DNA from 4 places in the Streptomyces sp. NPDC058145 genome. Region 2 is predicted to be linked to each of the others. Evidence: riboswitches for the same ligand, from Rfam matches in the RefSeq annotation. Region 2 holds a riboswitch; each other region holds the start of a gene.

Region 1 (7,377 bases), on a different contig from region 2:
CGGTCTGGACCCGGCAGCGGGAGCTGCGGACCGTGCGGGAGGAGCTGCCCGCGTATGTGTACGCCGGGTGGCTCGGGCCGGCCGAGCCGTTCGTCCTCGGGTCGATGCGGGCGCGCCGCGCCGCCCGGGACCACGCCCGCCGCCACTTCGGCGGGCGGCCCGCCGCGCGGGCGGTCGCACAGTACGAGGCGTACGCCACCTCGCTGGCCTTCCTGCGGCACCGTGGGCGGCGGGGACGCGCCGGCGCCGACTCCGCCGCACGGGAGCAGGAGTTGCTCGCCGAGCTGTGGCGGCGCCGGGAGGTGGCCCGGCCGGCGCTGGAGCACGCGGCCAGGACCGTGGCCCCGATGCCGGCGGCCACGGCGTACTGGGCGCGGTACGGATATCCGGCGGTGTCCGCCGGCCATCCGGCGGCCTACGGGCAGCCGACGGCGTACGGGCACCCGGCGGTGCCGTACGGATATCCGGCGGTCCCGTACGGCAACCAGACGGTGCCGTACGGGAACCCGCCCGTGCCGCCGGCCCGCTACCCCGGGTACAACCCGTACCGGCCCTAGTGGGGCACCCGCCCCCGGCCGGGGGTCAGGCGGAGGCCTGGTTCAGGCGGTCCACTTCCTCCTGGGCGAGCCGCAGTTCCGCCACGCCCAGCAGCGCCGGGAGCTGTTCCACCGTGCGGGCCGAGGCGATGGGCGCCGTGACCGTCGGCTGGGCGGCCAGCCAGGCGAGGGCGACCGTGGCGACGGGGGCGTCGTGGGCGCCGGCGATCTCGTCCAGGGCCGTGAGCACCCGCTGACCGCGCTCGGAGTCCAGGTGCTTGGCGGCCGAGCCGGCGCGGGCGCTGTCGACCGTCGTGCCGGGGCGGTACTTGCCGGTGAGGAAGCCGGAGGCGAGGGCGAAGTACGGAACCGCGGCGAGGCCCTCACGGGCGGCGAGATCCTGCAGCGGACCCTCGTACGTGTCGCGGGATACCAGGTTGTAGTGGGGCTGGAGGGCGACGTACCGGGCCAGTCCCTCGCGGTCGGAGAAGTCGAGGGAGGCCCGCAGCCGCTCGGGGCTGATGTTGGAGGCGGCGATCTGCCGGACCTTGCCCGCCTTCACCAGTTCGTCCAGGGCGCCGACGATCTCCTCCACCGGCACCTCGGGCTTGTCGAAGTGCGTGTAGTAGAGGTCGATGTAGTCGGTGTCCAGGCGGCGCAGGGAGGCGTCGGCGGCGGCCTTGATGTTGGCCGCGGTGAGCCCCTGGTACTCCGGGTGCTGGCTCACCTTGGTCGCGATGACGACCTCGGAGCGGTTGCCGCGGGTCTTGAGCCACTTGCCGATGATGGTCTCCGACTCACCGCCCTTGTTGCCCTCGATCCACGCCGAGTAGGAGTCGGCGGTGTCGACGAAGTTGCCGCCGGCGGCCGTGTAGGCGTCGAGGACGGCGAAGGAGGTCTTCTCGTCGGCGGTCCAGCCGAAGACGTTGCCACCGAGGGCGAGCGGGAAGACCTCGAGGTCGGAGGAGCCGATTTTGCGCAGAGAAGCAGTCATGCCCTGTTACAACGATCACCCCGGTACCGCCCATTCCGGGATCGCGCGAACGGTGTGTGAACACGACGGCAGCCCTGACGCCGGGGGTGGCGTCAGGGCTGCCGGGATCGGATCGAGGTGCCGGGCCGGGTCAGGAGGCCCGGGGCCGGCTCAGGGGTTGAGGCCCTTGCCGTGCAGCCACGCCATCGGGTCGATGCCGGTGGCCGCGCCGCCGGGGTGGACCTCCAGGTGCAGGTGCGGGCCGGTGACGTTGCCGGTGGCGCCGACGCGGCCGATGACGTCGCCGGTGCTGACCTTCTGGCCGGCGGAGACGCTGATCGAGGACTGGTGGCAGAACCAGAGCTCGGTGCCGTCGTCGAGGGTGAGGACGGTGCGGTAGCCGTAGGAGCCGGCCCAGCCCGCCTCGGTGACGGTGCCGCTGTGGATGGCCTTGATCAGCGTGCCGGTGGGCGCGGCGAAGTCGAGGCCGGTGTGGTACCCGGAGGACCACATCGAGCCGGCCTCGCCGAAGGTCGAGGTGATCGTGTACGAGGACGTCGGCAGCGTGTACTGCTTGGCCAGCGCGGCCAGCCGCTCCTCCTCGGCCTTCTTCTCGGCGGCGGCCTCGGCCTCCTTCTTGGCCTCGGCGGCCTTGGCCTCGGCCGCGGCCGCGGCCTCCTTCTGCGCCTTGACGGCCGCGTCGGCGGCCTTCTGCTCGGCGGCGGCGGCCGCTGCCGCGCCGGCCGTGGAGTCGGCCTTGCTCTGCTGCTGCTCCGCCTGGGCCATGATCCGGTTGCGCAGGGTCTCGCCCGCGTCGGAGCCGTCCTGCTCGCTGTCGGCGGCGGTGGTGCCGACCGAGCTGAGCGAGGCCGTGGTGGCCTTGGACTCCTCGGAGTGGCCGTCGTCGAACAGGGAGCCGACGGAGGGCAGATCGGGCATGGAGATGGACACCGGCGGCTTGCCGGTGTGGGCGCTGGCCATGCCGCCCGCGCCGACGGCCGCTATGACGCCGACGCCGAGGACGGTGGAGCTGCGGGCGAGCCCGCCGCGCTGCTTGGCGACGCGGTGCCGGCCGCGTACGGGGCGGATGGACTCCTCGGTGGGATTCCACTCCTCCCAGGGGCCCTCTTCGGCGCGGTAGCCGCCGTAGCCGAATGTTTCGGTGTCACGCTGGCTGGGCACGTATGGGGCTTCGGGGGCAGGCCGGTTGGACGCCACGCGGGCGTACTCCTTTCCTTCCTCCGCCTACCGGGTTAGCTGACGGGTTCGGAGCAGGAAGGTCTCCTACGCGCGTATACGTACCGAGAACCTGATCGGTTCACGGTGGCATCCGCGTGATTCACCCCAAAGTAGTGGTTCCCCGGTTCCCTTGCGGGATTCGGCGCGTGCGCACGGAGCCGCCTCTTGTGACGGCTGGGACGACCGCGCTGCGTTATCGAACGTTAATAGACTCACCTGTGAGATTCCAAGCCGTTCGGCTTGATCATTAACGTTCCTGAGGGTGGACGTACGCCGCACGGCTGTGAAAAACGGGCGAGTTGACCGGCCTTCAGGAGTCACGGAGTTTTTGACGGTGCCTCAGCAGCCAAGCGGAGGGCTTCCGTCCGATCACTGTTGGTTACATCTGTCGGAGTCGGCGTACGGCCAGCAGCGCCATGTCGTCCGCCATGCCGCCCCCGGAGTGCCGCCTGACCTCCGCGGCGAGCCGGGTGAGCAGGGTGCGCGGGTCGGGGAAGCGGCGCCCGGCGAGCCGGCGCACCGGGTCGTAGAACCGGCCGTGGGCGTCCCGGGCCTCGGTGAGGCCGTCGGTGTAGAGCAGCAGGGTGGTGCCGTCCGGGAAGCGGGTCTCGGCCGCGCGGTCGGGCCACCGGCCGAGGTCGCCCATGCCGAGCGGCAGCGCGGGCTCGTCCGCGGTCAGGGCGCGCAGGGTGCCGTCGGCGTGCAGCAGCAGGGGCGGCGGATGACCGCGGTTGACGATCCGCACCACCCCCTCGCCGTGCGGCAGTTCGGCGAGGACGACGGTGGTGAAGCCCTCCAGCGCGTCGACCCCGTCGCGCCGGGTGCCCTCGCGGGCCAGCGCCCGCTCCAGCCGCCCCGCCACCGCCTCCAGCGTGGCCTCCTGCTCGGCGGCCTCCCGGAACGCCCCGATCACCACGGCGACGGCGGCGACCGCGCCCATGCCCTTGCCGCGCACGTCCCCGACGACCAGGCGTACGCCGTGCGGGCCATCCTGCACCGCGTACAGGTCGCCGCCGATGAACGCGCCCTCCTGCGCCGCCTCGTACCGGGCCGCGATGTCGAGGCCGGCGATGCGGGGAGCGGGCTCGGGCAGCACGGCCCGCTGGGCAGCCTCGGCGATCTCCCGGACGGAGGCCAGCCGCCGGTCGCCGAGGCGTACCACCCGGTTGATGGCGACGGCCAGCAGGGCGACCGTGGCCACGGTGACGATCTGGGTGACGGTGTTGACGTCCAGGCCCGTGCCGAAGTGGGCGTGCACCACATAGGTGGCGGCCAGGGCGGCCAGCCCGGTGAGGAGCGTGGTGCGCAGCGAGGTCAGGGGCGCGGCGACCAGCGGGGCGGCGGTGAAGAACGGCACGGCGGTGAAGTCGCGTGGGGTGAGCAGGTCGTACAGGAGCCCGCCGGCGATGAGCAGGAGGGAGAGGGCGCGGGGCAGGGTGCGTGCGACGGGGCGACGGCACCGCTCCGGCGGGAGGGGCGCGGGGCCGGCGCCGGGGCCCGGATCCGGGTCCAGGTCCGGGTCCGGGTCCAGGTCCGGGTCCGGGTCCGGGACGGGTCCGCCGGGGAGCCGGCCGCCCGCTCTGGCGTACGGGCTCTCCTCCACCTCACCAGGGCGCACTGCTGGTCTCCCGTGTCCTCGACGTACGACCAGCGTGGCGGGGGCGCGGGAGGCGGGCGACTGCTGTGGACCGAGCGGATGACCTGCTGTGACGTACGCCACTCGCCTTGTGTCGCGGCTTTCCTGGTATCCGACGGGAGCGCGGCGGAAAACACTCAGGGCCGGAATCCATGTACTGGATTCCGGCCCTGAGTCTTCAGTAGCGGGGACAGGATTTGAACCTGCGACCTCTGGGTTATGAGCCCAGCGAGCTACCGAGCTGCTCCACCCCGCGTCGTTGTGTCTCCAGCATACGCCATGCGCGGGGTGCTCGGCACACACGTTTCCGCGCGGCGCCGCTCAGGGCAGCAGATGGGCGTTCGGCGCCTTGGCCGAGCCCTCGTACTCGGGGAGCAGGACGACGTCCACGCCGGCGGCCGCCAGCACCCCGGTGCCGTCGGCGCCGGGGACGAAGGTGTCCGGCTCCCGCCAGGCCGTGACCACCCGGCGCACGCCCGCGCGCAGGATCAGCTCGGCACAGGGTGCCGGGCGGGAGGCCCGGCGGGAGCAGGGCTCAAGGCTGCTGTAGACGGTGGCGCCGGGCAGCCGCGGGTCGGCCGGGTCCAGCTTCGCCAGGGCCGCCTCCTCGGCGTGCACCACGGGGTCGCCGCCCTCGCGCGAGTGGCCGCGGGCCAGCTCGGTGCCGTCGGCGGCCACCACCACCGCGCCGACGCTGAACGCCGTGCGGGAGGGCGGGCACAGGGCGGCCAGTTCGCAGGCGGTGGCCAGCCAGCGCCGGTCGGCGGCGGCCGGTGCGGGGCCGGCACCGGGGGCGGTGGGTTCGTAGCGCATCAGGACGACGTCCTCGATCCGGCGGGACTCGGTGAGCCGGAGCCGACCGCCCTGGTACGCCCCCGGGCCGAACAGGCGCGGGGCGGCCGGGTCGCCGACGAACAGCGGGGCGAGGACGAGCTGCAGTTCGTCGGCGAGGCCCTGCTGGAGGAGCTGGGTGTGGACGGTTCCGCCGCCCTCGACCATCAGGCGCCGTACTCCGCGTACGTCGTGCAGGTGTTCCAGCAGGGCGCGCCAGTCGAGCTCGGGGCCGAGGGGGATCACGTCGGCGGTCCGGCCGAGGACGTTGGCGGCCCGTTCGGCGCCCCGGTCCGTGGTGTACACGAGCTTCTCACCGCCGGTGTGCCAGAAGTTCGCGGCCGGGTCGAGGTCGCCTGCGGCGGTGACGGCGATCTTCAGGGGGTAAGCGGGCCGGCCCTCGGCCACCCGGGCGGCGCGGCGCTCGGGCGAGTTGACAAGGAGCCGGGGGTTGTCGGCGCGGATGGTGCCGGCGCCGATCAGGATGGCGTCGGCCGAGGCCCGTACCTCGTCGACGCGGTCGAAGTCGGCCGGGCTGGAGAGCAGCAGCCGGTCGGGGCCGGTGTCGTCGAGGTAGCCGTCGAGGGAGACGGCGGCGGACAGCAGGACGTACGGGTACGGCATCGGCGCGCTCCCTCACGAGGACCCCGGCGGAGTCTTGGTTCAAATTTGAAACAAACTTACACTGGAAGCATGACGACCCGCTGGCTCACCCCCGAGGAGCAGCGCGCCTGGCGCGCCTACATCGCCGCCTCCCGGCTGCTGGAGGACGCCATCGACCGGCAGCTCCAGCAGGAGGCCGGCATGCCCCACCTGTTCTACTCCGTGCTGGCCAACCTCTCCGAGGCGCCCGACCGGCGACTGCGCATGACCGACCTGGCCGAGACGCTGAAGATCACCCGCAGCAGGCTGACCTACGCGGTGACCAGGCTGGAGCGGGACGGGCTGGTGCGCCGGGAGGACTGCAGCTGGGACCGGCGCAGCAGTCTCGCGGTGCTGACACAGGAGGGGATGGCCGTGCTGGAGCGTACGGCACCCGGGCATGTCGAGACGGTCCGCACGACCCTGTTCGACCGGCTCACGCCCGAGCAGGTGGGGCAACTGGAGGAGATCTGCGCCGGGGTGGCCCGGGTGCTGGAGGGGGAGGAGACGGGGGCCGCGGCGGAGGGCGTGCCATGGCGACGGCGGTCGTCGCCCTGTTCGGGGCAGCCGCCCGAGCCGCCCCGCTCCTGAGCGCGGCGCGAACGCGGGCGCCGCGCGACACCCCCGCGAAATGCGTTGCTTTAACTTTTAAGCATGCGGTAGGGTCCCGGACCGAGCTACTGCTTCAAATCTGAAGCAGACGCCAAGGGACGGAACCCGGAGGCCCGCATGTCCGACACCCCCGCCGCCACCCCGCGCGCCCGCGTCCGGGTACCGCTGCACTTCCACGACGGCTACCGCGCCGACGCCGAACTCGTCACCTTCCACGGCCTGAGCGACGGCCAGGAGCACGTCGCCGTCGTCCTCGGCGAGCCCGGGGCGGTTCCGCTGGTGCGGCTCCACTCCGAGTGCCTGACCGGGGACGTCTTCGGCTCGGCCCGCTGCGACTGCGGGCCCCAGCTCCGCGAGGCGGTCGAACGCATCGCCGAGCGCGGGGGCGTGCTGCTCTACCTCCGCCAGGAAGGGCGCGGCATCGGCCTGTACAACAAGCTCGACGCCTACGCCCTCCAGGATCAGGGCCTCGACACCTACGAGGCCAACGCCGCGCTCGGCCTCCCGGAGGACGCCCGCGACTACACGGCCGCCGCCCAGATGCTGCGCGCGCTCGGCATCGGGGAGCTGGACCTGCTCTCCAACAACCCCGACAAGGCCGAGCAGTTGCGCTCGCTGGGCGTCCTGGTCCGGGACCGGGTGCCGACCGGTGTCTTCACCACCGCCCACAACGTCCGTTACCTGCGCGCGAAGGTCCTGCAGACCCAGCACACGCTGCCGCTGGGCGAGTTGGACGTCCTGCCGGAACTGAGCGCGGGCTGAGCGGGGGCCGCATGGGGCCGGGTGGTGCCGGGGGGCGCCGGACTAGTGCACGGAGAGGCCGCCGTCGACGAAGACCGACTGGCCGGTGACATAGGCGGAGGCGCGGCTCGCCAGGAACACCGCCGCGCCCGCGAAGTCCTCGGCCA
Region 2 (7,377 bases):
ACCTCGACCTGCGCTTCGACCGGCGCGACGGACAGTACAAACTCCTCGACTTCAACCCGCGTATGGGCGCCCAGTTCCGGCTCTTCGAGAGCGATTCGGGTGTCGACGTCGTACGCGCCATGCACCTGAACCTGACCGGCCGCCCCGTCCCGGACGGGGAACAGCGCGCCGGCCGCCGCTACATCGTGGAGAACATCGACCTGCCCGCCCTGCTCGCCTACCGCCGCAGCGGCTACACGACGCCGCACGCGCCGGCCAGGGCGAGCGAGACCGAGCTGGCCTGGTTCGCGGGTGACGACCCGCTGCCGTTCCTCACGATGCTCGCCCGCTTCGTGCGCCCGGGCGCGAAGCACCTCCATCAGCTGTGGCGGACCAGCCGCCGCGGCGCCGGTACCCCGCACACCACGAGGTAGGCAAGGCCACGAAGGTGGCGCACCGCGTCCTGGGGAGGGACTTCGTGATTCGACCGGTTGCAGTCATCGGGGCCGGGCCGTTCGGCCTGTCCACCGCCGCCCATCTGCGGGCGCGCGGCATCCCCGTCCGCGTCTTCGGCGACCCCATGGTGAGCTGGCGCGAGCACATGCCCGAGGGCATGCTCCTCAAGTCGACCCCGGTCGCCTCCAGCCTCGACTGTCCGCAACCCGGCCACACCCTCGCCGACTACTGCGACGCGGCCGGCGTGCGCCGGCTGGTCACCGACGAGGACATCATCCCGGTGGAGACCTTCGTCGCCTACGGCGAGTGGTTCCAGCAGCGGCTCGTCCCCGGCCTGGAGCGGGTCCGGGTGGTCTCCGTGGACCGCGGCGAGCACGGCGCCTTTGAACTCAAACTGGACTCGGGGGAGTCGTTCACCGCCCGCGCCGTCGTGGTGGCCACCGGCCTGTCCGGGCTGGCCCACCTCCCGCCGGAGCTGGCCGGCGCGGCCGGCGACGGGCCCGCGCCCACCTCCCCGGTCTCCCACAGCTCCCAGCACCACGACCTCGGCCGCTTCGCCGGGCAGGAGCTGATCGTCATCGGCGCCGGCCAGTCCGCCCTGGAGACCGCGGCCCTCGCGGCCGAAGCCGGCGCGCGGGTGCGCGTCGTCTCGCGCGGCCGCGGCCGGGTCGCGTTCGGTGCCCCGCCCTGGCGCCAGCCGAGGCTGCGCCCCGAGTCGCCGTTCGGCCGTGCCTGGTCGCTGTGGGCGCTCAGCCACTACGCCCAGCCGTACCGTTTCCTGCCCGCCCGGACCCGTCATCTCCTGGTCCGCAAGGTCCTCGGTCCGCTCGGCGCCTGGTGGCTGCGCGACCGCTTCGAGGGCAAGGTCCAGGTCCATGAGGTCGACCGGGTGCTGGGTGCAGAGGCCCCGGACGGCAGCCCGGTGCTCACCGTCCGCACCCACGACGGCCGCACCGAGCGGCTGGCCGCCGATCACGTCGTCGCGGCCACCGGCTACCGCGTGGACATCGCCGCGATGGACTTCCTCGGGCACGGACTGCGCACCAGCCTGGCGGTGAGCCGGGGCGCCCCGAGGCTCGGTGCCGGCCACGTCTCCTCCGCCCCCGGCCTGTACTTCACCGGTCTCCCGGCGGCGTCCTCCTACGGACCGGTGATGCGCTTCGTGTGCGGTACGGAGTTCGCCTCACCACGCCTGGTGAAGCACCTGGCCGCGGCCCACGGCTGAGACCCGGCTGACGTTCCTGGCCGGGACCCCAAGTACGCGAAGAACCGGGTGAGTCGGCGGGGCGTGCGGTCCGTATTCTCTGATCATGGCCGCACCTCCCGCATACGCACTGATCGCCACCGACCTGGACGGGACGCTGCTGCGCGGCGACGACACCGTCTCCGACCGGTCGCTCGCCGCGCTGGACCGGGTGGCGCGGGCCGGTGCCCGGCACCTGGTGGTGACAGGCCGACCGGCCCCCCGCGTGCGGCCGCTCCTGGCCGCCCTCGGCTGCACGGGGCTCGCGGTGTGCGGGCAGGGAGCGCAGGTCTACGACGCCGGCACCGGCCGTCTGCTGTGGTCGGTGCGGCTGGACCGGGAACTGGCGGAGACCGCGCTCGGCAAGATCGAGGCCGAGGCGGGGCAGGTCTTCGCGGCCGTCGACCAGGACGGCGTGGACGGGCTCACGCTGATCGAACCCGGGTATCTGATGCCCCACCCGACCCTGCCCGCGGTGCGGGTCGGCCGGCGCGACGACCTGTGGCGCGAGCCCATCAGCAAGGTGCTGCTGCGCCATCACGCGCTGTCGGACGACGAGTTGGCGGCGACCGCGCGCGCGGCGGTGGGCTCGCTGGCCACGGTCACCATGTCGGGGCCGGGCACGGTGGAACTCCAGCCGTGCGGGGTCACCAAGGCGACCGGGCTTGCGCTGGCCGCCGATCGTCTGGGGATCGCCGCCGAACAGGCCCTGGCCTTCGGCGACATGCCCAATGACATCCCCATGTTCGACTGGGCGGGCCGCGGTGTCGCCATGGCCAACGCCCACCCCGAACTCAAGGCGGTCGCGGACGAGGTCACGACGTCGAACGAGGACGACGGCGTCGCCGTCGTCCTCGAAGGACTGTTCCCGGCCTGCTGACCGGGAACTCGGTGGTGCTCCGCCGCGAATGCCGGTCAGTAGGCGCCGAAGACGTTGTCGATCGACCCGTAGCGAGCGGCCGCGTAGTTGCAGGCGGCGGTGATGTTCGCGACCGGGTCGTAGGGGTCGAACGCCGTTCCGGCCACGTGGTAGGTGTTGAAGGTCGGGTCGATCACCTGGAGCAGGCCCTTGGACGGGATGCCCTTGGCGGCGTTGGAGTCCCACAGGTTGATGGCGCGCGGGTTGCCCGAGGACTCACGGATGATGTTGCGGTGGATGCCGTTGTAGGTGCCCGGGATGTGCTTCTCCGCCATGATCGCGAGGGACTCGCGGATCCAGCCGTCGAGGTTGTTCGGGTACCCGGCGAGGGTGGTGCCGGTCGAGCCGGCGGAGTCGGCCGCGGAGGCGTTGGTCGCGCCGACGACCGGAAGGGCGAGCACGGCGGCGCCGGTACCGAGCACGGCGAGCTTGCGGACGAGGCGGCTGGTGCGGACGCGGCGGGGCTGAGCGGGCATGGCTGAGTTCCTCTCCGTCGCCTGCGAGGTGAGCTGTCGGGTTCGGGCGGGGAGGTGCCCGGCCGTGCCGCCCCCGAGGCGGCACGACTTAACCCCTTGCCGTTCCGGTGACGACACGTGTCGTCCGGTCCGGCGAACTTACCTGGGTCCCCCGCTCCTGCCGTACGAATGAGTTCGTCGATGGGTGAGGTCGGGCGGCGGCAGGATTCGGCGTTCCGCTCGACTGGCCGGGAACGTATGCGACAGCACATGTCCGGAACAAGTGTCGGATTCACGTAAAGGCCGAGTTGACCTTGTTCTGTTCCGTTTTGGGCGCTTGATCCTTTGCGACTGCCAACGCTCAACTGGCCGACGGGGCAAGGAGAAGCGGGTGGTGGCCGGGGCTGAGGGCCCGATCGGGGCGCGTGACCCAATTCACGAAATAGCAAACCATTCCAAATCAGACATGGGGGATTTGGTGGCGGCGGTGAATCGAGGGCGGAGTGCCCCGCGGGATGACGCGTGGCCGATTTGCTGCGTGTCATAAAAGGCGCATTAAGGCGCTTAATGTCCGTATTATCGGGTGGTCGGCGGTGTGCCGACCGTGGTCCGATGCCGTCCGTGCCGGACCGGTGGGCGCCCTCGGTGATCGAAACAGGACCGGATACGCTGACTTGAGTGAGGGCAGCGACCTATCGACAAACCGTGTAATCGCCAGCAGACACCAGCAGACAGGAGACCCCTCGTGACCGTCGTCGGGCCGTTCGGGCTGAGCGTGCGGGACCAGGCTCTGGAAGCCGATGTCCAGGCCGGATTGACGGCTGTCGAGGAAGGCTTGCTCGAGGCCACCAAGAGCGAGGTCCCGTTCATCACGGAGGCCGCGCAGCACCTCGTACGGGCCGGTGGGAAGCGGTTCCGGCCGCTCCTCGTGATGCTCGCGGCACAGTTCGGGGACCCGTACGCGCCCGGCATCGTGCCGTCGGCCGTGGTCGTGGAGCTGACCCACCTGGCCACGCTGTACCACGACGACGTCATGGACGAGGCGTCCGTGCGGCGCGGGGTGGACAGCGCCAACACGCGCTGGGGCAACTCCGTCGCGGTCCTCACCGGCGACTTCCTCTTCGCCCGCGCCTCCCAGATCCTCGCCGACCTCGGCCCCGAGGCGGTCCGGGTCCAGGCCCTCGCGTTCGAGCGGCTGGTCACCGGGCAGATCCTGGAGACCGCGGGCCCCTCGGACGGCCGTGACCCGGTCGAGCACTACCTGGACGTACTGGGCGGCAAGACCGGCTCCCTGGTGGCGGTGTCCTGCCGGTTCGGCGCGATGATGTCCGGCGCCGACGAGACGGTCGTCGACGTGCTCACCCAGTACGGCGAGCGGCTCGGGGTCGCCTTCCAGCTCGCGGACGACGTCCTGGACATCGCCTCCGACTCGCACGAGTCCGGCAAGACCCCGGGGACCGACCTGCGCGAGGGCATCCCGACGCTGCCCGTGCTCCGGCTGCGCGAGCGCGCGGCCCGCCTGGGGCTGCCCGAGGACATCGCCCTGTGCGAGCTGCTCGACTCCGACCTCGGCGACGACGCCCGGCTCGAGGAGGCGCTGACCGCGCTCCGCGCGCACCCCGCGCTGGAGCAGGCCCGCCGCGACACCGTCCGCTACGCCGAGGAGGCGCGCGCCGCGCTGGCCCCGCTGCCGGAGTGCGACTCCAAGGCGGCGCTGCTCGAACTGTGCGACGCGGTGGTGCACCGGGCCGGCTGAGCCCACCCTCCGCCGACCGAGGGCGGTGTCTCCCGCACGACCCCTACGGGTCGGGGGAGGCACCGCCCTCGGGTGTCATACCCCAGGCGTACACGGAGTTGGTGCCACGGTCTGACGCCTCCTCACGGCCGATTTGGTCATATGGAAACCACGGAAATCACCACTCCTCACCGATTCGGGTGAGAATGGCGGCTCAGGTGGACCAGTGTGGGGACAGCCGCCGCCGACGACGGAGGTAAGGCACAGATGGCACCGTACGAATCCGACGACGCAACGGGCGCCGCGCGTGACGAGGACCTGCCCACCGGACGCCGCAAGGCGGCCCGGTACGTGGTCCCGGTCGCGGTGGTGGGGGTCGCAGCGGCCACGATCGGGCTGGTCCCGGCGCTCGCCGACTCCGGTGACCCCGATCTGCCGAAGATCACCGCACAGCAGCTCATCGACAAGATCGCCAAGTCGGACGTGCAGCAGCTGTCCGGCACCGTGAAGGTCAGCACCGACCTCGGCCTGCCGGACCTCGGCGGCCTGGAGAGCGGACTTGCCTCCGGGGCGACCGGGGGCGGCGACGGGTCCTCCGCGGACCCGCGGTCCAAGCTCACCGAGCTGGTCTCCGGCACGCACACCCTGCGCGTGGCCACCGACGGCCCGGACCGGCAGAAGCTGTCGCTGCTGGAGAGCGGCTCCGAATACAGCCTCATCCACGACGGCAAGGACGTCTGGGGCTACGACAGCAAGAGCAACGAGGTCCACCACTCCGCCACCGCCGGCTCCGCCGGCCGGCATCGGGCGGAGCAGCCGCCGGCCACGCCGAAGGACTTCGCCGACGAGGCCCTGAAGGCGGTCGACGACACCACGTCCGTGACCGTCGACGGCACCGCGCAGGTCGCCGGACGCGACGCCTACAAGCTGCTGATCAAGCCCAGGCAGTCCGGCACCACGGTCGGCGCCATCAGCATCGCCGTGGACGCGAAGACGGGCATGCCGCTGAAGTTCACGCTCACCCCGAGGAGCGGCGGCGCCGCCGTGCTCGACGCGGGCTTCACCCAGGTCTCCTTCGCCAGGCCGGCCACCTCCACCTTCGACTTCACCCCGCCCAAGGGCGCGAAGGTCACCGAGGAGAAGGAGGGCGGCAAGGGCAAGGCGCCGGAGCACGCACCCAAGGGCGGTGAGGACCTCGCCAAGGGCCTCAGCGGGGCCACTGTGCTCGGCAAGGGCTGGACGTCGGTCGCCGGCTTCGACACCGGCAGCAAGGGCGGCGTGCCGTCCGGCGACCAGGGCGGTGCGCTCGGCGGCTTCCTCGGCTCGCTCGGCGACCAGGTCTCCGGCAAGTTCGGCAAGGGCACGGTGTTCTCCACCCGCCTGGTCAACGCCCTGATCACCGACGACGGCAAGGTGTACGCCGGCGCGGTGACCAAGGACGCGCTGGTGAAGGCGGCGAACGCGGGGAAGTAGTCCTCCCCGGGCAGTGGACGGGGCAGGAGCGGGCACGGGGAACCGAGGGGGAGCCGATGGACGAACCGTCCGCCACGGAGCGTGACCCGGGGGACGCGCGGCAGCACGTCATCGCCACGCGCGGCCTCACCAAGCGCTACCGCGGCGGACAGCTCGCCGTCGACGGTCTCGACCTGACCGTCCCGGTGGGCAGCGTCTTCGGCTTCCTCGGCCCGAACGGCTCCGGCAAGACCACCACCATCCGCATGCTGATGGGCCTGATCGAGCCGACCTCGGGCACTGCCCGCGTCCTGGGCCGGCCCATGCCCCGGTCCGCCCGCGCCGTCCTGCCGCGGGTCGGCGCGCTGATCGAGGGCCCGGCCCTGTACGGCTTCCTGTCCGGCCGGGACAACCTGCTGCGCTACGACGCCGCCGACCCGACGGCCGATCCGCGCACCCGGCGCGCCCGCGTCGCGGCCGCCCTGGACCGGGTGGGCCTGACGGCCGCGGCGGGCAAGAGGGCGAGGGCGTACTCGCTCGGCATGAAGCAGCGCCTGGGCCTGGCCGCCGCCCTGCTCCAGCCGCGCGGACTGCTCGTACTGGACGAGCCCACCAACGGACTCGACCCGCAGGGCATGCGGGAGATCCGCGCCCTGGTGAAGGAACTGGCGTCCGACGGCACGACCGTGTTCCTGTCCTCCCACCTCCTCGACGAGATCGAGCAGGTGTGCACGCACGCGGCGGTGATGGCGCAGGGCCGCCTGATCACCCAGGGCTCGGTCGCCGACCTGGCCGCCGGGGCGCGCGGCCGGCTGGCGGTGAGCACGCCGGATCCCGCCGAGGCGGCCCGGGTGCTGAAGGAGCAGGGCGTCGCGGACGTCGTCGCCGACGGCGACCGGGTGACCGGCGAGCCGCCCGAGCGGGACCTCGCGGAGCTGAACGCGGCCCTGGTCGCGGCGGGCGTCCGGGTGCGGGGCTTCACCCTCGAACGGGCCTCGCTCGAGGACGCGTTCGTGGCACTGACCGGGGAGGGCTTCGATGTCGCGGGCTGAGGCACTCAGGGCGCCGGCCGGGCGCCGGCCGAGTCCGCTGTGGACCTTCGGACTTCTGCGCAGCGAGCTGGTCACCACCCTGCGCC
Region 3 (7,377 bases), on a different contig from region 2:
CCCGCGTGGTCCGCCGCGAACAGCGCGCCGGTGCGCCCGAATCCGGTGGCGATCTCGTCGAACACCAGCAGCACGCCGTGCTCGTCGCACGCCTCGCGCAGCACCCGCAGGTACGCGGGGGAGTGGAACCGCATCCCGCCGGCGCCCTGCACCACCGGCTCCACGATCACCGCGGCCAGCTCATCGGCATGCCGCCCGATCAGCTCACGCAGACGCAGCGCGTACGGCTCCTCGTACTCGGCCGGCGGCGCGTCCGCGAACACCTGACGGGGCAGCACACCGGTCCACAGGTCGTGCATCCCGCCGTCGGGGTCGCACACCGACATCGGGTTCCAGGTGTCCCCGTGATAGCCGCCGCGCCAGGTCAGCAGCCGCTGCTTGGCCGGGCGGCCGAGCGAGCGCCAGTACTGCAGGCACATCTTCACCGCGACCTCGACCGACACCGAGCCGGAGTCGGCGAGGAACACGTGCTCAAGCCCCTCTGGCGACATGTCGACAAGGAGCTTCGCCAGCCGGACGGCGGGCTCGTGCGTGAGCCCGCCGAACATGACGTGGCTCATCCGCCCCAGCTGCTCACGGGCCGCCTCGTTGAGCACGGGGTGGTTGTAGCCGTGGATCGCCGACCACCACGAGGACATGCCGTCGACCAGCTCGCCCGAGCCGTCGGCCGGGCGCAGCCGGACCCCGCTCGCCGACTCCACGACGAGCGGTTCGGCACGCCCGGGCATCGGACCGTACGGATGCCACACATGCCGCCGGTCCAGTTCCAGCAACTCGGGCACGCTCAGGCCGGGCAGGTCAGGCATTGGGCGCGAGATCCGTTCCGGCGCCCCGGCGGCGCACGGCGACCAGGTCGCTGCGCGCCTCGTTCCCCGCGGGCTCCGGCGCGGCCGCCGTACCGCAGACACCGCCGCCCTCGTGCGATCCGCAGCCGGCCTCGGCGTGCGATCCGCAGCCCGCCTCCGCCTGCGACCCGCACCCGGCGCTCTCGTGGGAGCCGCAGCCGCCCGCGGCGGCCGCCGCCCGGTGCTCCGGCAGGGTCACCTGCTCGGCGCCCTCCACCTCGAACCCGGCGTCCGCGATCATCTCCAGGTCGGCCTTGCCCGCCTGACCCTCGCTGGTCAGGTAGTCGCCCAGGAAGATGGAGTTGGCCAGGTTCAGGGCCAGGGGCTGCATGGTGCGCAGGTGGACCTCGCGGCCGCCCGCGATGCGCACCTCGGCGTCCGGGCAGACGAAGCGGACCATCGCGAGGATGCGCAGACAGCGCTGCGGGGTGAGGTTCCACTCCTTGGCGAGCGGGGTCCCCTCGAACGGGATCAGGAAGTTCACCGGAACGGAGTCCGGGTCGAGCTCGCGCAGCGAGAAGACGACGTCCACCAGGTCCTCGTCGCTCTCACCCATACCGGCGATCAGCCCGGAGCAGGCGGACAGTCCGGCCGCGTGCGCCTTGTTCACCGTGTCCACCCGGTCGGCGTACGTGTGGGTGGTGGTGATGTCCCCGTAGGTGGCCTCGGAGGTGTTCAGGTTGTGGTTGTAGGCGTCCGCGCCGGCGTCGCGCAGCCGTTCGGCCTGGCCGTCGGAGAGCAGGCCGAGACAGGCGCACACCTCGACGTTCTCGTGTCGGTCCTTGATGGTCCGGATGGTCTCGGAGACCCGGTCCACGTCCCGGTCCGTGGGGCCGCGCCCGGACGCCACCAGGCAGACCCGCTTGGCGCCCCCCGCCAGGCCCGCGGCGGCGGCCTCGGAGGCCTCGCCGGGCTTGAGCCAGGTGTACTTGAGGATGCCGGCGGTGGAGCCGAGCCGCTGGGAGCAGTAGGAGCAGTCCTCCGGGCACAGGCCGGACTTGAGGTTGACCAGGTAGTTGAGTTTCACGCGCCGGCCGAACCAGTGCCGGCGCACCTTGCCGGCCGCGGCCACCACATCGAGCAGGTCGTCGTCGGAGGTGGCGAGCACGGCGAGAGCCTCGTCGCGGGTCGGCGACTCGCGCCGAAGCCCCTTGTCCACCAGCGTGTTCAGCAGGTCCATGAGGCACGATCCTGTCCTACGGGACCGCCTCGGGCCAAGGAGAGTTTGCACAACGGAGACGGTTCACCGTGTGGGTATTGCCACACCCTGGGTGGGCGGCCGTACGGCTAGTGTCTGTCCGCTACCTACAAAAGCCCCGGAGGAGCCATGGCGTTCGGCTGGATCGACGAGCAGGCCGAGGCGCGCCGTCGCGCCGGACTTGTCCGGACCCTGCGCCCGCGCCCGGCCGACTCGCCGCTGCTGGACCTGGCGAGCAACGACTACCTGGGTCTCGCCCACCATCCCGAGGTCGTCGAGGGGGCGGCCGGGGCCGCCCGGACCTGGGGCGGCGGATCCACCGGTTCCCGGCTGGTCACCGGCACCACCGAGCTGCACACCGAGCTGGAGCGGGAACTGGCGGACTTCTGCGGCTTCGAGGCGGCCCTGGTCTTCTCCTCCGGCTACGCCGCCAACCTGGCCGCGGTCACCGCGCTGGGCCCGCACGGGTCCCTGATCGTGTCCGACGCGGGCAACCACGCCTCGCTCATCGACGGCTGCCGGCTCGCCCGGGGCACCACCCAGGTGGTCGGGCACGCCGACCCGGAGGCCGCGGGCAAGGTGCTCGGCACGCACCCGGGACCGGCGATCGTCGTCTCCGACACGGTGTTCTCCGTCGACGGCGACGCGGCACCGCTGGCCGCCCTGGCCGAGGCGTGCCGTGAGCACGGCGCGGGCCTGGTCGTGGACGACGCGCACGGGCTCGGGGTACTGGGCGACGGCGGCCGGGGCGCCCCGTACGCCGCCGGGCTCGCGGGCGCCGGCGACGTGGTCGTCACCGCCACGCTGTCGAAGTCGCTGGGCAGCCAGGGCGGTGTGGTGCTCGGACCGGCCCGGGTCATCGCCCATCTGGTCAACGCGGCCCGCACGTTCATCTTCGACACGGGTCTCGCCCCCGCGGCCGCGGGCGCCGCGCTCGCGGCGCTCCGGCTGCTGCGGCGCGAGCCGTCGCGGGCGGAGCGGGCCCGCACGGTCGCCGCCGAACTGCACGCACGTCTGACCGCCGCGGGTCTGGAGGCGGTACGACCGGACGCCGCGGTGGTCTCCGTGCGGGCTCCGTCCCCGGAGCAGGCCGTGCGCTGGGCGGCCGACTGCCGTACGGCAGGCCTGGCCGTGGGCTGTTTCCGTCCTCCTTCCGTGCCCGACGGCATCTCGCGGCTGCGGCTGACCGCCCGCGCGGACCTCTCCGGGGCCGAGATCGAACGCGCTGTACGTGTGATTCGCGAGGCGCGACCATGAGTCGGCGTGACACGGCCGCACATCTGGCGAAAGTGATCGGATCTGATCAGTAGGGGTCGGTCCGCTGGTCGGTGGTCAGGTCGGGTTCGACCCGATCACCGGAGCGTGGCCACGAAGCCCGCCCAGCTCCCGGGGGAGAAGAGCAGCGCGGGTCCGGCGGGGGCCTTGGAGTCGCGCACGGCGAGCAGTCCGGCCCACGGGCCGGAGCGCGGCCGGGCCGTCTCCACGCAGTTGTTCGCTCCGGTGCTGTAGCTGCTGCGCAGCCACCGCACGTCGTGCAGATCGGTACTGGCTGGGACGTTCCGAGGCAGTGCTGTCATGGTGCCTCCTTACGCGCCGTCACCTATCCCGGCGATGTAGTCCAACGATTCCTCGGGTGAAAGGGCGTGGAACTGAAGGGTGTCGAAGGCCTCGGAGTAGGCCATGAGGTCTTCTTTCCGTTCCAGGTAGAGGCTACTCGTCAACTGGTCAAGAACAACTACGTCCAGATCAGAAGTGCTCGGAAATGAGAAGATAACGAAAGGCCCGGTGAGGCCGATATGCGCCCCCGCCGCGAACGGCAGTACCTGGAGCCGCACTTGGGGCAGCCGCGCGGCCTCCACCAGCCGTTCCAGCTGCCGCGCCATCACCTCGGGACCGCCGACCTCGCGCCGGAGCACCGCCTCGTCCAGTACCGCGGTCAGCTCCAGCGGCGGCTCGGACCGGAGCACGTCCTGCCTCGCCAGTCGCACCTCCACCAGGGTGTCCAGCCGCTCCTCGTCCACTCCCTCCACCGCCGCCCGGGTCACCGCGCGAGCGTATTCGGGCGTCTGCAGAAGGCCGGGAACCACCGTGGTCTCCAGGGTGCGCATCCCGCTCGCCTGCGACTCCAGACTGATGAAGTCGCGGTAGGTGGGCGGCAGGACGCCCCGGTAGGCGTGCCACCAGCGGTTGCGGCCGCCCGCGTCCTGCGAGCCCGTCAACATCAGCAGCATGTCCCGCAGTTGCCGGTCCCGCACCTCGTACGCGTCGAGGAGTAACCGCACGTCGGCCGGCTTCACCCCGCTGGCGCCGGTCTCGATGCGGCTCACCTTCGACTGGTGCCAGCCCACCAGAAGGGCCGCCTCGCCACTGGTGAGCCCGGCCCCGGTGCGCAGCGCGCGCAGTTCGGCGCCCAGCTTGCGGCGCCGCACCGCGGGACCGTTCTGCATGGGAACTCCTTACTCCTTCCAGGCCGCCCGGATACGGTCTCGCGTCGCAGAGTTCACCGCTTCGGGCGACAGATATATGCATATCTCGGTGGATCGCTCCCCTGACCGCCTCGGTGATGGCAGTCTGGCGAAGAAGCACCAGTCCGGGACCGTACTCGAACCATCCGCTCCTCGTCGGACTGCGGTCCCGTGGGAAAGGGACGACGTCGCCATGGCAGACCACCTGGAAGCATCCGTCACTCTGCCGAGCGATCCCGCATCGGTCTCCGCGGCCCGTTCCTACGTGGTGGGCACCCTCGCGGAGTGGGGCCTGCCGTCGGACACCGACATGGCCGACACCGTGCGGCTCATCGTCTCCGAACTCGCCACCAACGCCGTGCAGCACACCTTCGGTCAGTCACCCACCTTCACGGTCGACATCGCGCTGGACCGTGACGAACACCTGCGCATCGGCGTCACGGACAGTCATCCGCGCTTTCCGAAGAGACTGCCCGCCGCCGTCCAGCAGGACAACGGGCGCGGCATGGTCATCATCCGCTGGCTCACCGCCGAGTGCGGCGGCAGACTCCGCGTCCGCCCCACCCGCGAGGGCGGCAAGACGGTGTGGATCGAACTGCCGTGGACCCTCCAGGGGGAGCACCTCACGACGGCGGGGCAGCAGGAACCCTAGAGGAGGACCCTGGAAGCCGGAGAACCAGAGCCCGGTACGCCGGCGGCCCTGCGGCCCGCCACGGAGCCGGACACGGCCGCGCCGCCCCGGGGCCGCCCGCGTGCTTCAGGCGGGCACCGGGACGGCGCCGACGGTCAGGGGGAGCGGCCCCGCTGCTGGAGCCGCTCCGGGGCTGGGCGGGGTCAGCTGACCCGGCCGTACCAGACGCTCCGGGTCCAGATCTTCTCGAGCCGCACCACGGCCCCGGTCTTCGGGGCGTGCCAGATCTTGCCCTTCCCGGCGTAGATGCCGACGTGGTAGACGCTGGATCCATAATGGAAGAAGACGAGGTCGCCGGCCCTGCGGTGGCCGGCGGAGATATGGCGGGTCTTGTTGTACTGCTGGGCCGCCGTACGCGGCAGCTTCTTGCCCGCCTTCTTGAACGAGTAGAGCGTCAGACCCGAGCAGTCGAACCGGCGCGGACCGGTTGCCCCGTACTGGTAAGGGGAGCCCTTCTTGGAGGCGGCGATGTGCAGGGCCTTCGTCGCCAGAGTGGCGGCCGAGGCCTCGCCGGCCAGGCCGGGCACGGCGATGGAGCCGCCCACCGCGGCGAGCGTAAGAGCCGAGGCCGTACCGGCCCTGGCCATCATCGACGGGACACGATTCAGCGCAGTCATGCGCAACCCTTCGTCAGCCGCCTGTGAAGGATGACCTGTCGGATTCGGGCTGGCGAAGTGGCCCGGCCGCGTTGCTGCGGCTTCACCCCAAGGGCTGCTCGGCACGACCGTCCGTCTGTGACGAACGTCCGTCCCGGCGACCCGTCTTGCCTGGGTCCTCCACTCCTGCCGATCCACTCCTGTCGACCGGTCACCCGGGGCGGCGGCAGGACTCGGCGTCCGCCCGGATCGCCCCGCCGCGGTGGCGGGGGCTTGTCGTCAGACAGGGATCTTCACTCACAGCTGTCCGAAAATCCCAACGGAACCGGGGATTTGTGGCGTTACTCACCACTCACCCGTTCGGGTGGACAGTGCTCTGTTCGAGTAGCCGTCAACTTGCCTGCGTAGCCCCGGACCTGGGGCGGAGTACCTCGGCGCACGTCCCGGTTCCGCCGATCGCGCAAGTCGGGGAGTCAGAAAAAAGGCCCGGAGATACGCCGGCCGGGGGTACGTCGTTCGGGCCGTTTCAACTCCGCGCCGGACGGATCGTCGACGACGAGGTCCATCCGGCGCGGGAACCGGTGTCCGGTTCAGCCCACGCAGTCGGGCGGGAGCACGACGCGCGCGGTGCGGCGCTCACCGTCGAGCACCCGCAGAGCCCGTGCCAGCGTGTCCCCGTGCAGCTCCGTCTCGCCCCGCCGGTGCATCAGGGCGAGCGCGTCGCGGAGCTCGGCCGCCTTGCGCACCAGGGCCTGCGCCGCGCGCAGCCCGCCGTAGGTGTCTCCCGGACGCGCCGGGTTGATCCGGCCGAGCAGGTCGGCCGCCTCCAGGTAATGGTCGATCAGCTCGCCCTCGGCCCTGGTCAGCGCGGGCAGCGGCGGAAGCTCCGGTGGCAGCATCGGCGGGTCACTCCGCCGGCTCGGCGCCGGGGCCGGTCTTGCGGCTCGGGACCACGCCGTCCACCAGGCCGTACGCCAGCGCGCCCGGCGCGTCCAGCACCAGGTCCCGTTCCAGGTCCTCGCCGACCTGCTCCGGCGTACGCCCGGTGTGCCGGACCAGCATCCCCTCCATCAGCGCCCGCGTCCGGGTCAGCTCCCCGGCCTGGATGAGGAGGTCGCTCGGCTGTCCCCGGGTTGGTTCGGGCAGCGCGGGCTGCTTGAGCACCACACGCGCCCCCGGCAGGATGAAGCGTTTGCCCGGGGTGCCGGCCGCGAGCAGGGCCGCGGCGGCGGAGGCGGCCTGGCCCAGGCAGTAGGTCTCCACGTGGCAGCGGACGTAGCGCATCGTGTCGTAGACGGCCGTCATGGCGCTGAACGAGCCCCCCGGGCAGTTGAGGTACAGCGTGATGTCCCGGTCCGGTGCGGCGTGTTCGAGGTACATGAACTGGGTGATCACATCGGTCGCCGCGGTGTCGTCCAGAGGTGTGCCGAGGAAGACGACCCGGTTCTCGAACAGCTTCGAGTAGGGATCGAGCGTGCGGTGCCGGCCCGTGCTCGTGCGCTCGGTGAACTCGGGCAGGACGTGGCGGGCGAACGGTCGAGCCATGGGCGTACCCCTCCTCGCGACGGGACCTCCGGCGGCC
Region 4 (7,377 bases), on a different contig from region 2:
TGCTCGACGGCCTGGCCGTACAGCTGACGTCCTACCCGGGCGCGGTGCCACGCGCTCGCGCGCAGAAGTGGGTGAACGACGCCCTGGCCACGGAACTGGGCCTGCAGCAGGTGGAGTCGACCGGCCGCGAGCGCTGAACCGGTCCGGACCGGTGCGCCGGCCCGGACCGGGACTCGAGGCAGGCACCGGGCCGACCGGGGCCGGAAACGTCTTCCCGCGCGGGACGCGCCCGCCGGGCCGCCCCGGAGGGCGACGCCGGGCCGCCCCGGACGGACACGCGGTCCGCCCCGGCCGGGCACCCCGTACCGCTGAGTCGCGGTACGGGGCACGGTCACGCCGCGCGTCCTGGTCAGGCGACCGACGCGATGCGCATCTTGATGTCGTTCGGCGACAGGGCGCCCTTCGCCATGACGTGGTCCCCGGAGGACTCGCCGCGCAGTCGGCGGCCGATCCACGGGACGAGGTACTCGCGGGCCCAGTGGACGTCGTCCCGGCGGATCTCCAGGGTGCCCCGGGGCGGGAGCGGCGGCCAGGCCTGCTCCGGGTCGGCCGGGATCTCGAGGCCGAGCGCCTGACCGGCGCGCAGCGCCACGCGCGTGTGCCCCTCGGGCGAGAGGTGCAGCCGGTCGTTGTCCCAGGCCCTGCGGTCCTGGACGGACCTCAGGGACCACAGGTCGAGCACGGGGCAGCCGTACCGGTCGGCGATGGCGCGGACGTGCCCGTTGTAGGTGGCGATCTTGCCGCGCAGGTGCTTGAGCACCGGCACGCCCCGGGTGTCGAAGCCGGTCGTCACCATCACCGTGCCAGCGGCCGCCGCGAGGGGGGCGATGGCCCGCTCGAAGCGCTCGGCCACCTCGTCGGGGTCGGTGCCGGGCCGGATGATGTCGTTGCCGCCCGCACAGAAGGAGACGAGGTCCGGGGCCAGTTCGACGGCCTTCGGGAGCTGATGCTCGATGATCTGGTCGAGCAGCTTCCCGCGGACCGCGAGGTTGGTGTACTTGAAGTCGCCCTCGGGCCGCCGGTCGGCGAGCAGGACCGCGAACCGGTCGGCCCAGCCCACGAACGCCCCGTCGGGCCCGGGGTCGCCGACGCCCTCGGTGAAGCTGTCCCCCACCGCCACGTACGACCCGATCACTGATGTGTTGTCACTCTTCGAATCGTCTGCCACGTCGGACCATGATTCACCTTCGGATGTGGCCTACGCGACCGTAGGCCGGGGTTGACGAGCGGTGAGATGAGACACCCTTAAAGAATTTGCCAACCCAGGAATACGGCCGGTACGGGGACCGTCCGGACACACCGAAGGCCGGACCCGGGGATCGGGGGTCCGGCCTTCGGAGGCGTGTCAGGCAGGTGGTCGTGAGGAGCGCGTCCCTCGGCGCCGGTGGCTCAGAGGGCGACGCCGTGCGAGCGGAGGTAGGCGACCGGGTCCACGTCCGAGCCGTAGTCGGGCGTGGTGCGGATCTCGAAGTGCAGGTGCGGGCCGGTCACGTTGCCGGTCGCGCCGGACAGGCCGACCTGCTGGCCGGCCGTCACCGTCTGACCGGCCGTCACCGAGAGCTGGGAGAGGTGGGCGTACTGGGCGTAGTAGCCGTCGTTCAGCTTGATGACGACCTGGTTGCCGTACGCGCCGCCCCAGCCGGCGGAGACGACGGTGCCGGCCCCGACGGCCTTGAGGGAGGTGCCGGTGGGGACGACGAAGTCGACGCCGGTGTGGTAGCCGCTGGACCACATGCTGCCCGCCACGTGGTAGGCGGTGCCGACGGTGGGGGCGGCGACCGGGAGGGTGTAGCCGGTGGCGGGGGCCGCCTGGGCGGCCTGGGTGGCGGGGGCCGCCTGGGTGGCCTGGGTGGCCCGGGCCACCGGAGACGCCTGGGTGGCCGGGGCGGTCTTCGCCGGGGCCGCCGCCCGGGCGTCCGAAGGCTGCGCGGACCGCGAGGCCCGCGAGGGAGTGGGGGACTCGGCGCGGGTCGGCGCGGCGGCCTTCTTGCCGAGCGACAGCTTCAGACCCGGGTGGATCAGCGCCGGATTCTCGCCGACGGCCTGCCGGTTGTCCGCGTAGAGCCGGTGCCAGCCACCGCTCACGTGCTGCTGGCCGGCGATCTTCGCGAGGCAGTCGCCGGACTTCACCGTGTAGGTGCGGACGCCGGAGGCCTTCTGCGCGGCGGCCTTCCCGGCCGCCGCCCTCTCCACGGACTGCACGGCCTTTCCGGAGACAGGCTGCGCGGTGGCGGCGTGCGCTCCGGTGGCACCCAGCAGGGGCAGGGCCAGTGCGGCGCCCCCGGTTCCGGCGACGGCGATGGAACGGGTGAAACGCTGAGACTTGGGACGGCGGTGCTTACCCTTCGCGGGCATGACGCATTCCTCTCCGGCGCCTGCGAGGTGAGCTGTCGGGTTCGGGCTGGAGCTGCCCGGCCGCACGGTGCGTGCGCGGCTGCACCCCGAGCCTGTCGCGGAGACCGGGATAGGCAGTCGTACCTGGTGGGTCCCCCGCTCCTGCCGTACACGGGTCATGTGTGTGGGGCTCCGGGCGGCGGCAGGATTCGGCGTTCCGTCCGGATTGGTGGCGAACGTAAGCGAGCGGGACGCAAGGAAACAAGCGGCCGATTCCCGGCGTTCACGTGCCAGAAGATCGAAATGGGAAATCCACGGTCACCGTGCGTGAATTCCCACCCGCGCCGTCAATTCAATTTCCCGCCCCCGTTCGGGAATTAGGTGGACATGACGAACAGCGGACGGTCACGATTATGACGCTCCTCACGCACCACTCCCCCAGGCACCTTTACTCCGCGTCGAGTTGGAATGAAAGTGCTAATTGGGACAGAAGGATCAGATACGACACAGGCGGAGAATTGCCGCATCCAGGTCGCCGCACAGCCCGGTCGGCAGTCCGTGGTGCAGTAGAACGGCACCCCGGTGCACTTCGCCCGTTTCACGGCATTCGTACGATGCTGTCGGGTCGAGTCCGCGCAGCCGTACGCGCGGTACCGGCTCTCCGTAGCTCTGCGTCCGGAGGCAGGCCAGGACCACCGTCTCCGCCCCGAGTACGTACTGGACGGCGCTCAGGCCGCCCGTCGGAGGCCGCAGGCGGTACAGCTCGCCGCGCTGGACGAGCGGTCTGATCTCCTTGTAGAGGGCCACCCACTCCCGGGCCTCGGCAAGCTCCTCCTCGGTCCACTCGGTGAGGTCGCCACCGACCCCGAGCACGCCCGCCATGGCGCTGACGAACCGGAAGCGCAGCGAGCTTGCCCTGCCGTTGAGCTGGGTGTTCGGGCTGTCGGTGACCCAGGCGGCCATCACGCGCGCGGGATGGATCTGGCTGAAGCCGTGCTGGATGGCGAGCCGGTCGAGCGGGTCGGTGTTGTCGGAGGTCCACACCTGGTCGGTGCGGCTCAGCACCCCGAGGTCGATCCGGCCGCCGCCGCCCGAGCAGGACTCGAAGGCGACCCGGGGGTGGGCGGCGCGCAGCCGGTCGAGCAGGGCGTACAGGGCGCGGACGTGGTCGACCCACAGGCGCTGCGGATACGGCTCACCCGGCCAGCCCGCGTCGGTGAAGCAGCGGTTGAAGTCCCACTTCACGTAGTCGATCGGGGCACCGGACAGCAGGGTGTCCAGCCGCTCCCACAGATACTCCTGGACGTCCTCCCGGGCGAGATTGAGAACGAGCTGGTTGCGCAGTTCCGTCCGCCTGCGGCCAGGCTGGTACTGCACCCAGTCGGGGTGGGCGCGGTACAGGTCGCTGTCCGGGTTGACCATCTCGGGCTCGACCCAGATACCGAACCGCATGCCGAGGCCGCGCACCTGGTCCGCCAGGGGCTTCAGGCCGTGCGGGAACCGGTCGGGGTTGGGGGTCCAGTCGCCGAGTCCGGCCCGGTCGCTGGTGCGGGCGCCGAACCAGCCGTCGTCGACGACGAACAGCTCGACGCCGATGCCGGCCGCCCGCCGGGCGAGCGCCGCCTGCTGCTCCTCGGAGATGTCGAAGAACGTCGCCTCCCAGGAGTTGAACAGCACCGGCCGGTCCCGCTCGGCGTCCGGGATCACATGCGCGCGCTGGTAGGCGTGCCAGGTCCGGCTGGCCCCGCCGAAGCCGCCGTCGCTCCACAGACCCGCGAAGACGGGGGTGGTGTACGACTCCCCCGGCCCCAGGAGCAGCAGGCCCGAGTCGTCGTGGCCGGCCCCGCCGGTGATCTGCACGCGCGCGTCCGGGAGTTGGGCGACGGCGATCCGCCACGAGCCGGACCAGCCGAGCGCGCAGCCGTAGACCTCGCCGCGTTCCTCGGTGGCGTCGGTGTCGAGGGCGACCCAGGGCAGGTACTGGTGGCCGGTGTGGCCGCGGCGGCTGCCGATGACCTTCTCGCCGTGGGTGAGCGGCGCACGGGTGAGCAGGGACTCGGCGGCCCAGCGGCCGTGCAGCTGGGACAGTTGCCAGCCGTCGCGGTCGGGCAGCGTCCAGGTGGCGGCGTCGGCGCGCAGCAGCTCCACGCGCCCGCGCCCGCCGTTCTCCAGGGTGACCCGGCGCTCCACGACGTCGCCGCGCATCCGGTAGTGCAGGGTGATCGCCAGTCCGTCGTCGTCGAAGCGCAGCCGCAGCTCCGCGCCGTCGGGGCCGCCTTCGGTGCCGGCTCCCAGTTCGTACGACACGAAGCGCCATTCGGTGCCGCGCCGCTCGTCGGTGCGCACGCAGAGGGCGGGACGGACGAAGCGGGGGCCGCCCTCGACGGGGTACTCCTCGCGGCCGTCGAGCGGGGACTCGAAGGGCCGGTAGGCGGGCAGTGGGCTCCGGGCCAGGGCCTCGGCGTCGGCGAGCGCGATGCGGGGCCCCCAGTGGAGGTGGAGCAGTTCGTGCGCCTCGCTCAGGTGCAGGGCGTAGCTGCTGGTGGGCCCCGACAGGAGCCAGGTGCGTCCGTTCTCGGCGATGTCCACCATCGAGACCTCACAGGTGTCAACAGATCCGCGCAGGTGCGCACATCATCGGGGCCGGTGCGCTCCGGTGGCAACGCCTGTGGACAACTCGTTGCCCGAGGTGATCGATGTCGTATCGTCGACGGAGCGCCCGCCGGCGAGCCGAGCCGACGGGGTCCGACCGGGAGGAGCCCCCGTGACGCAGCAGGTCCCGTCGACCGAGCCCGAGCTGGCCGGAGTGCGCAATTTCCGTGACGTGGGCGGACTGCCGACCGTGGACGGCCGGCGGGTGCGCCCGGGGGTGCTGTTCCGCAGCGGCCACCTCGCGCACGCGACGGAGAAGGACGCGGCCTTCCTCGGCTCCCTGGGCCTGCACACGGTGTTCGACTTCCGCAACGCGGCCGACCAGAAGCTGGAGGGCCCGGACGTCGATCTGCCGGGCGTGCGGAACGTGAACCTGCCGTTGAGCGACCCGGCGGACGGCGCCGAGTTCTGGAAGATGGTCCGCAACGGCGACCTCGACCAGCTGCGCGACATCCTCGCGGACGGCAAGGCCGCCGCCCGGATGGTCACCTCGTACCGGACGATCGTCACCGAGCGCACCGCCGAGCACTCCCGGGTGCTGCACTCGCTGGCCGAGGACAGCGTCCCCGCGCTGATGCACTGCGCCGCGGGCAAGGACCGGGCGGGCATCTCCATAGCGGTGACCCTGCTCGCCGTGGGCGTGGAGCGCGACGCGATCGTCGCCGACTACCTGGAGTCCAACGCCAAGCACCGCCGCTACAAGGTGCGCCGCAACGGCAGCCCCGACACCGCGTACACCCCCGAGGTGATGGAGCTGCTCAGCCCGCTCTTCGACGCGCGCGCGGAGTACCTGCAGGCGGCGTTCGGGAGCATCGAGGCGACGTGGGGCGGGGTCGAGGCCTACCTCGAGCAGGGCCTCGGGGTCACCTCGCGGACCCGTGAGCGGCTGCGGGAGCGCCTGGTCGACTGACGCCCGTCAGCTCTTGGCGCCCACCGCGAAGAGCAGGTAGAGGAACGCGGCGAACAGGTGGCCCACGGCGATGTAGATGATCAGCCGGATCCAGAGGGAGCGGGGGAACTTCTCCTCGAAGTCGCTCATGGCAGCTCTCCAGTCAGGGGGCCCAGGCACAGCGCGGCCGTGGGGCTCTGCAACAGGGTGTGGACGAACAGCAGCTCCACGCCGTCCCGGTCCTCGGCGGCCAGGCGGTGCGGGGTGAGGGAGTCGAAGTGCGCGCTGTCGCCGGGGGCGAGCAGGTGCGTGGTGTCACCGAGGCGCAGCCGGAGACGTCCCTTCAGGACGTGCAGCCACTCCTCGCCGGGATGGACGCGCACGATGTCGCCCTGGGCGCCGTACGGCACCCGGACGCGCAGCGCCTGCATGCCCCGTCCGGACGCGCCGGCCTGGAAGTAGGTCCAGCCGCCCGCGTGGGTGGGCTCCATGTCGGCGGCGCGCACGATGGCGTCCCGGTCGGCGACCCGCTCGCCCAGCAGTTCGGAGACGGTCGTACCGTAGGTACGGGCGAGCGCGAGCAGCATCGGCAGCGAGGGCTGGCGCCCGCCGGTCTCCAGCCGGGAGAGGTGGGCGGGCGAGAGCCCGGCGGAGCGGGCCGCGGCCTCCAGGGTGAGACCGGCGCGCCGGCGCAGGGCACGGAGCTGCGGCGCCACGGCGGGCAGGTCGCCGCCCTCGCCCGCCGGTGGCGAGGCTTCTGAGGCGTTCATGCCTCCATTGAGCCGCAGGTTTGCCTCTGCGGCAAATTTATTGCCTCAGAGGCAAATCTGCCCGGTCGGCGGCCTCAGCGGTTGCCCACCGCCTGCTTGATCAGCGTCTTCCCGAAGTCCCACATCAGTCCGCCGCCGTTGTGCGCGTCGTCCATGACGGCGGTGAAGGCGGCGACGAACCGGTCCACGTCGGCCTCGTCGATGATCAGCGGCGGGATGAGCTTGATCACCTCCAGGTGGTCGCCGGAGACCTGCGTGAGGATGTGGTGGCGCTGCAGCAGCGGGACGACGACCATCTGCGCGAACAGGCCCTTGCGGGCGGCCTGCAGCATGGTCCAGCGGCCGCGCAGCTTCAGCGAGGAGGGCCGCCCGAACTCGATGCCGATCATCAGGCCCCGGCCGCGCACGTCCGCGAGCAGCTCGTACCGGTCGATCAGCGCGCTGAGCCGCGACTTGAGCAGCTCGCCGGTGGCGCGCACCCCGGCGACGATCTGCTCGTTCTCCATGACCGAGAGCACGGCGAGCCCGGCAGCCATGGCCTGGGCGTTGGAGCCGAAGCTGGCCGAGTGGACCAGGACGCGGTCCATGGACGAGTACACCTTCCTGAAGATCCACTCCTTGCCCAGGGTGGCGCCGACCGGTACATAGCCGCCGGACAGCGCCTTGGCCACGCACACCAGGTCCGGCTCCACGCCCTCCTCGTGCTGGTAGGCGTAGAAGTCGCCGGTGCGG

The links. A riboswitch is a leader RNA that binds a small molecule or an ion and turns the genes downstream of it on or off. The one in region 2 is predicted to bind cyclic di-AMP.
Region 1: it holds a riboswitch for cyclic di-AMP, as region 2 does, so the genes downstream of both, ACFVVO_RS12335 (M23 family metallopeptidase) here and ACFVVO_RS00695 (transglycosylase SLT domain-containing protein) in region 2, are expected to answer to the same signal.
Region 3: it holds a riboswitch for cyclic di-AMP, as region 2 does, so the genes downstream of both, ACFVVO_RS09345 (C40 family peptidase) here and ACFVVO_RS00695 (transglycosylase SLT domain-containing protein) in region 2, are expected to answer to the same signal.
Region 4: it holds a riboswitch for cyclic di-AMP, as region 2 does, so the genes downstream of both, ACFVVO_RS18465 (peptidoglycan DD-metalloendopeptidase family protein) here and ACFVVO_RS00695 (transglycosylase SLT domain-containing protein) in region 2, are expected to answer to the same signal.

Annotation. Positions count from the first base shown of each region.
Region 1 covers NZ_JBHVUH010000004.1:493,269-500,645, reverse strand. The annotation lists gene ACFVVO_RS12345 (PrsW family intramembrane metalloprotease) at 1-557, shown strand, start outside; gene ACFVVO_RS12340 (aldo/keto reductase) at 583-1,530, opposite strand; gene ACFVVO_RS12335 (M23 family metallopeptidase) at 1,681-2,727, opposite strand; cyclic di-AMP (ydaO/yuaA leader) riboswitch at 2,735-2,903, opposite strand; gene ACFVVO_RS12330 (PP2C family protein-serine/threonine phosphatase) at 3,128-4,366, opposite strand; tRNA gene ACFVVO_RS12325 (tRNA-Met) at 4,567-4,640, opposite strand; gene ACFVVO_RS12320 (dihydrofolate reductase family protein) at 4,706-5,839, opposite strand; gene ACFVVO_RS12315 (MarR family winged helix-turn-helix transcriptional regulator) at 5,909-6,448, shown strand; gene ribA (GTP cyclohydrolase II) at 6,587-7,231, shown strand; gene ACFVVO_RS12305 (SDR family NAD(P)-dependent oxidoreductase) at 7,274-7,377, opposite strand, start outside.
Region 2 covers NZ_JBHVUH010000001.1:142,317-149,693, forward strand. The annotation lists gene ACFVVO_RS00680 (ATP-grasp domain-containing protein) at 1-413, shown strand, start outside; gene ACFVVO_RS00685 (FAD-dependent oxidoreductase) at 458-1,660, shown strand; gene ACFVVO_RS00690 (HAD family hydrolase) at 1,746-2,558, shown strand; gene ACFVVO_RS00695 (transglycosylase SLT domain-containing protein) at 2,594-3,073, opposite strand; cyclic di-AMP (ydaO/yuaA leader) riboswitch at 3,079-3,263, opposite strand; gene ACFVVO_RS00700 (polyprenyl synthetase family protein) at 3,798-4,808, shown strand; gene ACFVVO_RS00705 (outer membrane lipoprotein carrier protein LolA) at 5,055-6,260, shown strand; gene ACFVVO_RS00710 (ABC transporter ATP-binding protein) at 6,317-7,291, shown strand; gene ACFVVO_RS00715 (ABC transporter permease) at 7,278-7,377, shown strand, end outside.
Region 3 covers NZ_JBHVUH010000003.1:533,539-540,915, reverse strand. The annotation lists gene ACFVVO_RS09375 (adenosylmethionine--8-amino-7-oxononanoate transaminase) at 1-806, opposite strand, end outside; gene bioB (biotin synthase BioB) at 799-2,025, opposite strand; gene ACFVVO_RS09365 (8-amino-7-oxononanoate synthase) at 2,173-3,300, shown strand; gene ACFVVO_RS09360 (DUF397 domain-containing protein) at 3,396-3,620, opposite strand; gene ACFVVO_RS09355 (helix-turn-helix domain-containing protein) at 3,630-4,490, opposite strand; gene ACFVVO_RS09350 (ATP-binding protein) at 4,702-5,160, shown strand; gene ACFVVO_RS09345 (C40 family peptidase) at 5,343-5,816, opposite strand; cyclic di-AMP (ydaO/yuaA leader) riboswitch at 5,820-6,044, opposite strand; gene ACFVVO_RS09340 (hypothetical protein) at 6,386-6,694, opposite strand; gene ACFVVO_RS09335 (ATP-dependent Clp protease proteolytic subunit) at 6,702-7,340, opposite strand.
Region 4 covers NZ_JBHVUH010000007.1:350,035-357,411, forward strand. The annotation lists gene ACFVVO_RS18455 (TetR/AcrR family transcriptional regulator) at 1-137, shown strand, start outside; gene ACFVVO_RS18460 (SGNH/GDSL hydrolase family protein) at 350-1,135, opposite strand; gene ACFVVO_RS18465 (peptidoglycan DD-metalloendopeptidase family protein) at 1,390-2,355, opposite strand; cyclic di-AMP (ydaO/yuaA leader) riboswitch at 2,360-2,521, opposite strand; gene ACFVVO_RS18470 (alpha-galactosidase) at 2,830-4,926, opposite strand; gene ACFVVO_RS18475 (tyrosine-protein phosphatase) at 5,099-5,896, shown strand; gene ACFVVO_RS18480 (DUF6126 family protein) at 5,903-6,025, opposite strand; gene ACFVVO_RS18485 (helix-turn-helix domain-containing protein) at 6,022-6,645, opposite strand; gene ACFVVO_RS18490 (aspartate aminotransferase family protein) at 6,720-7,377, opposite strand, start outside.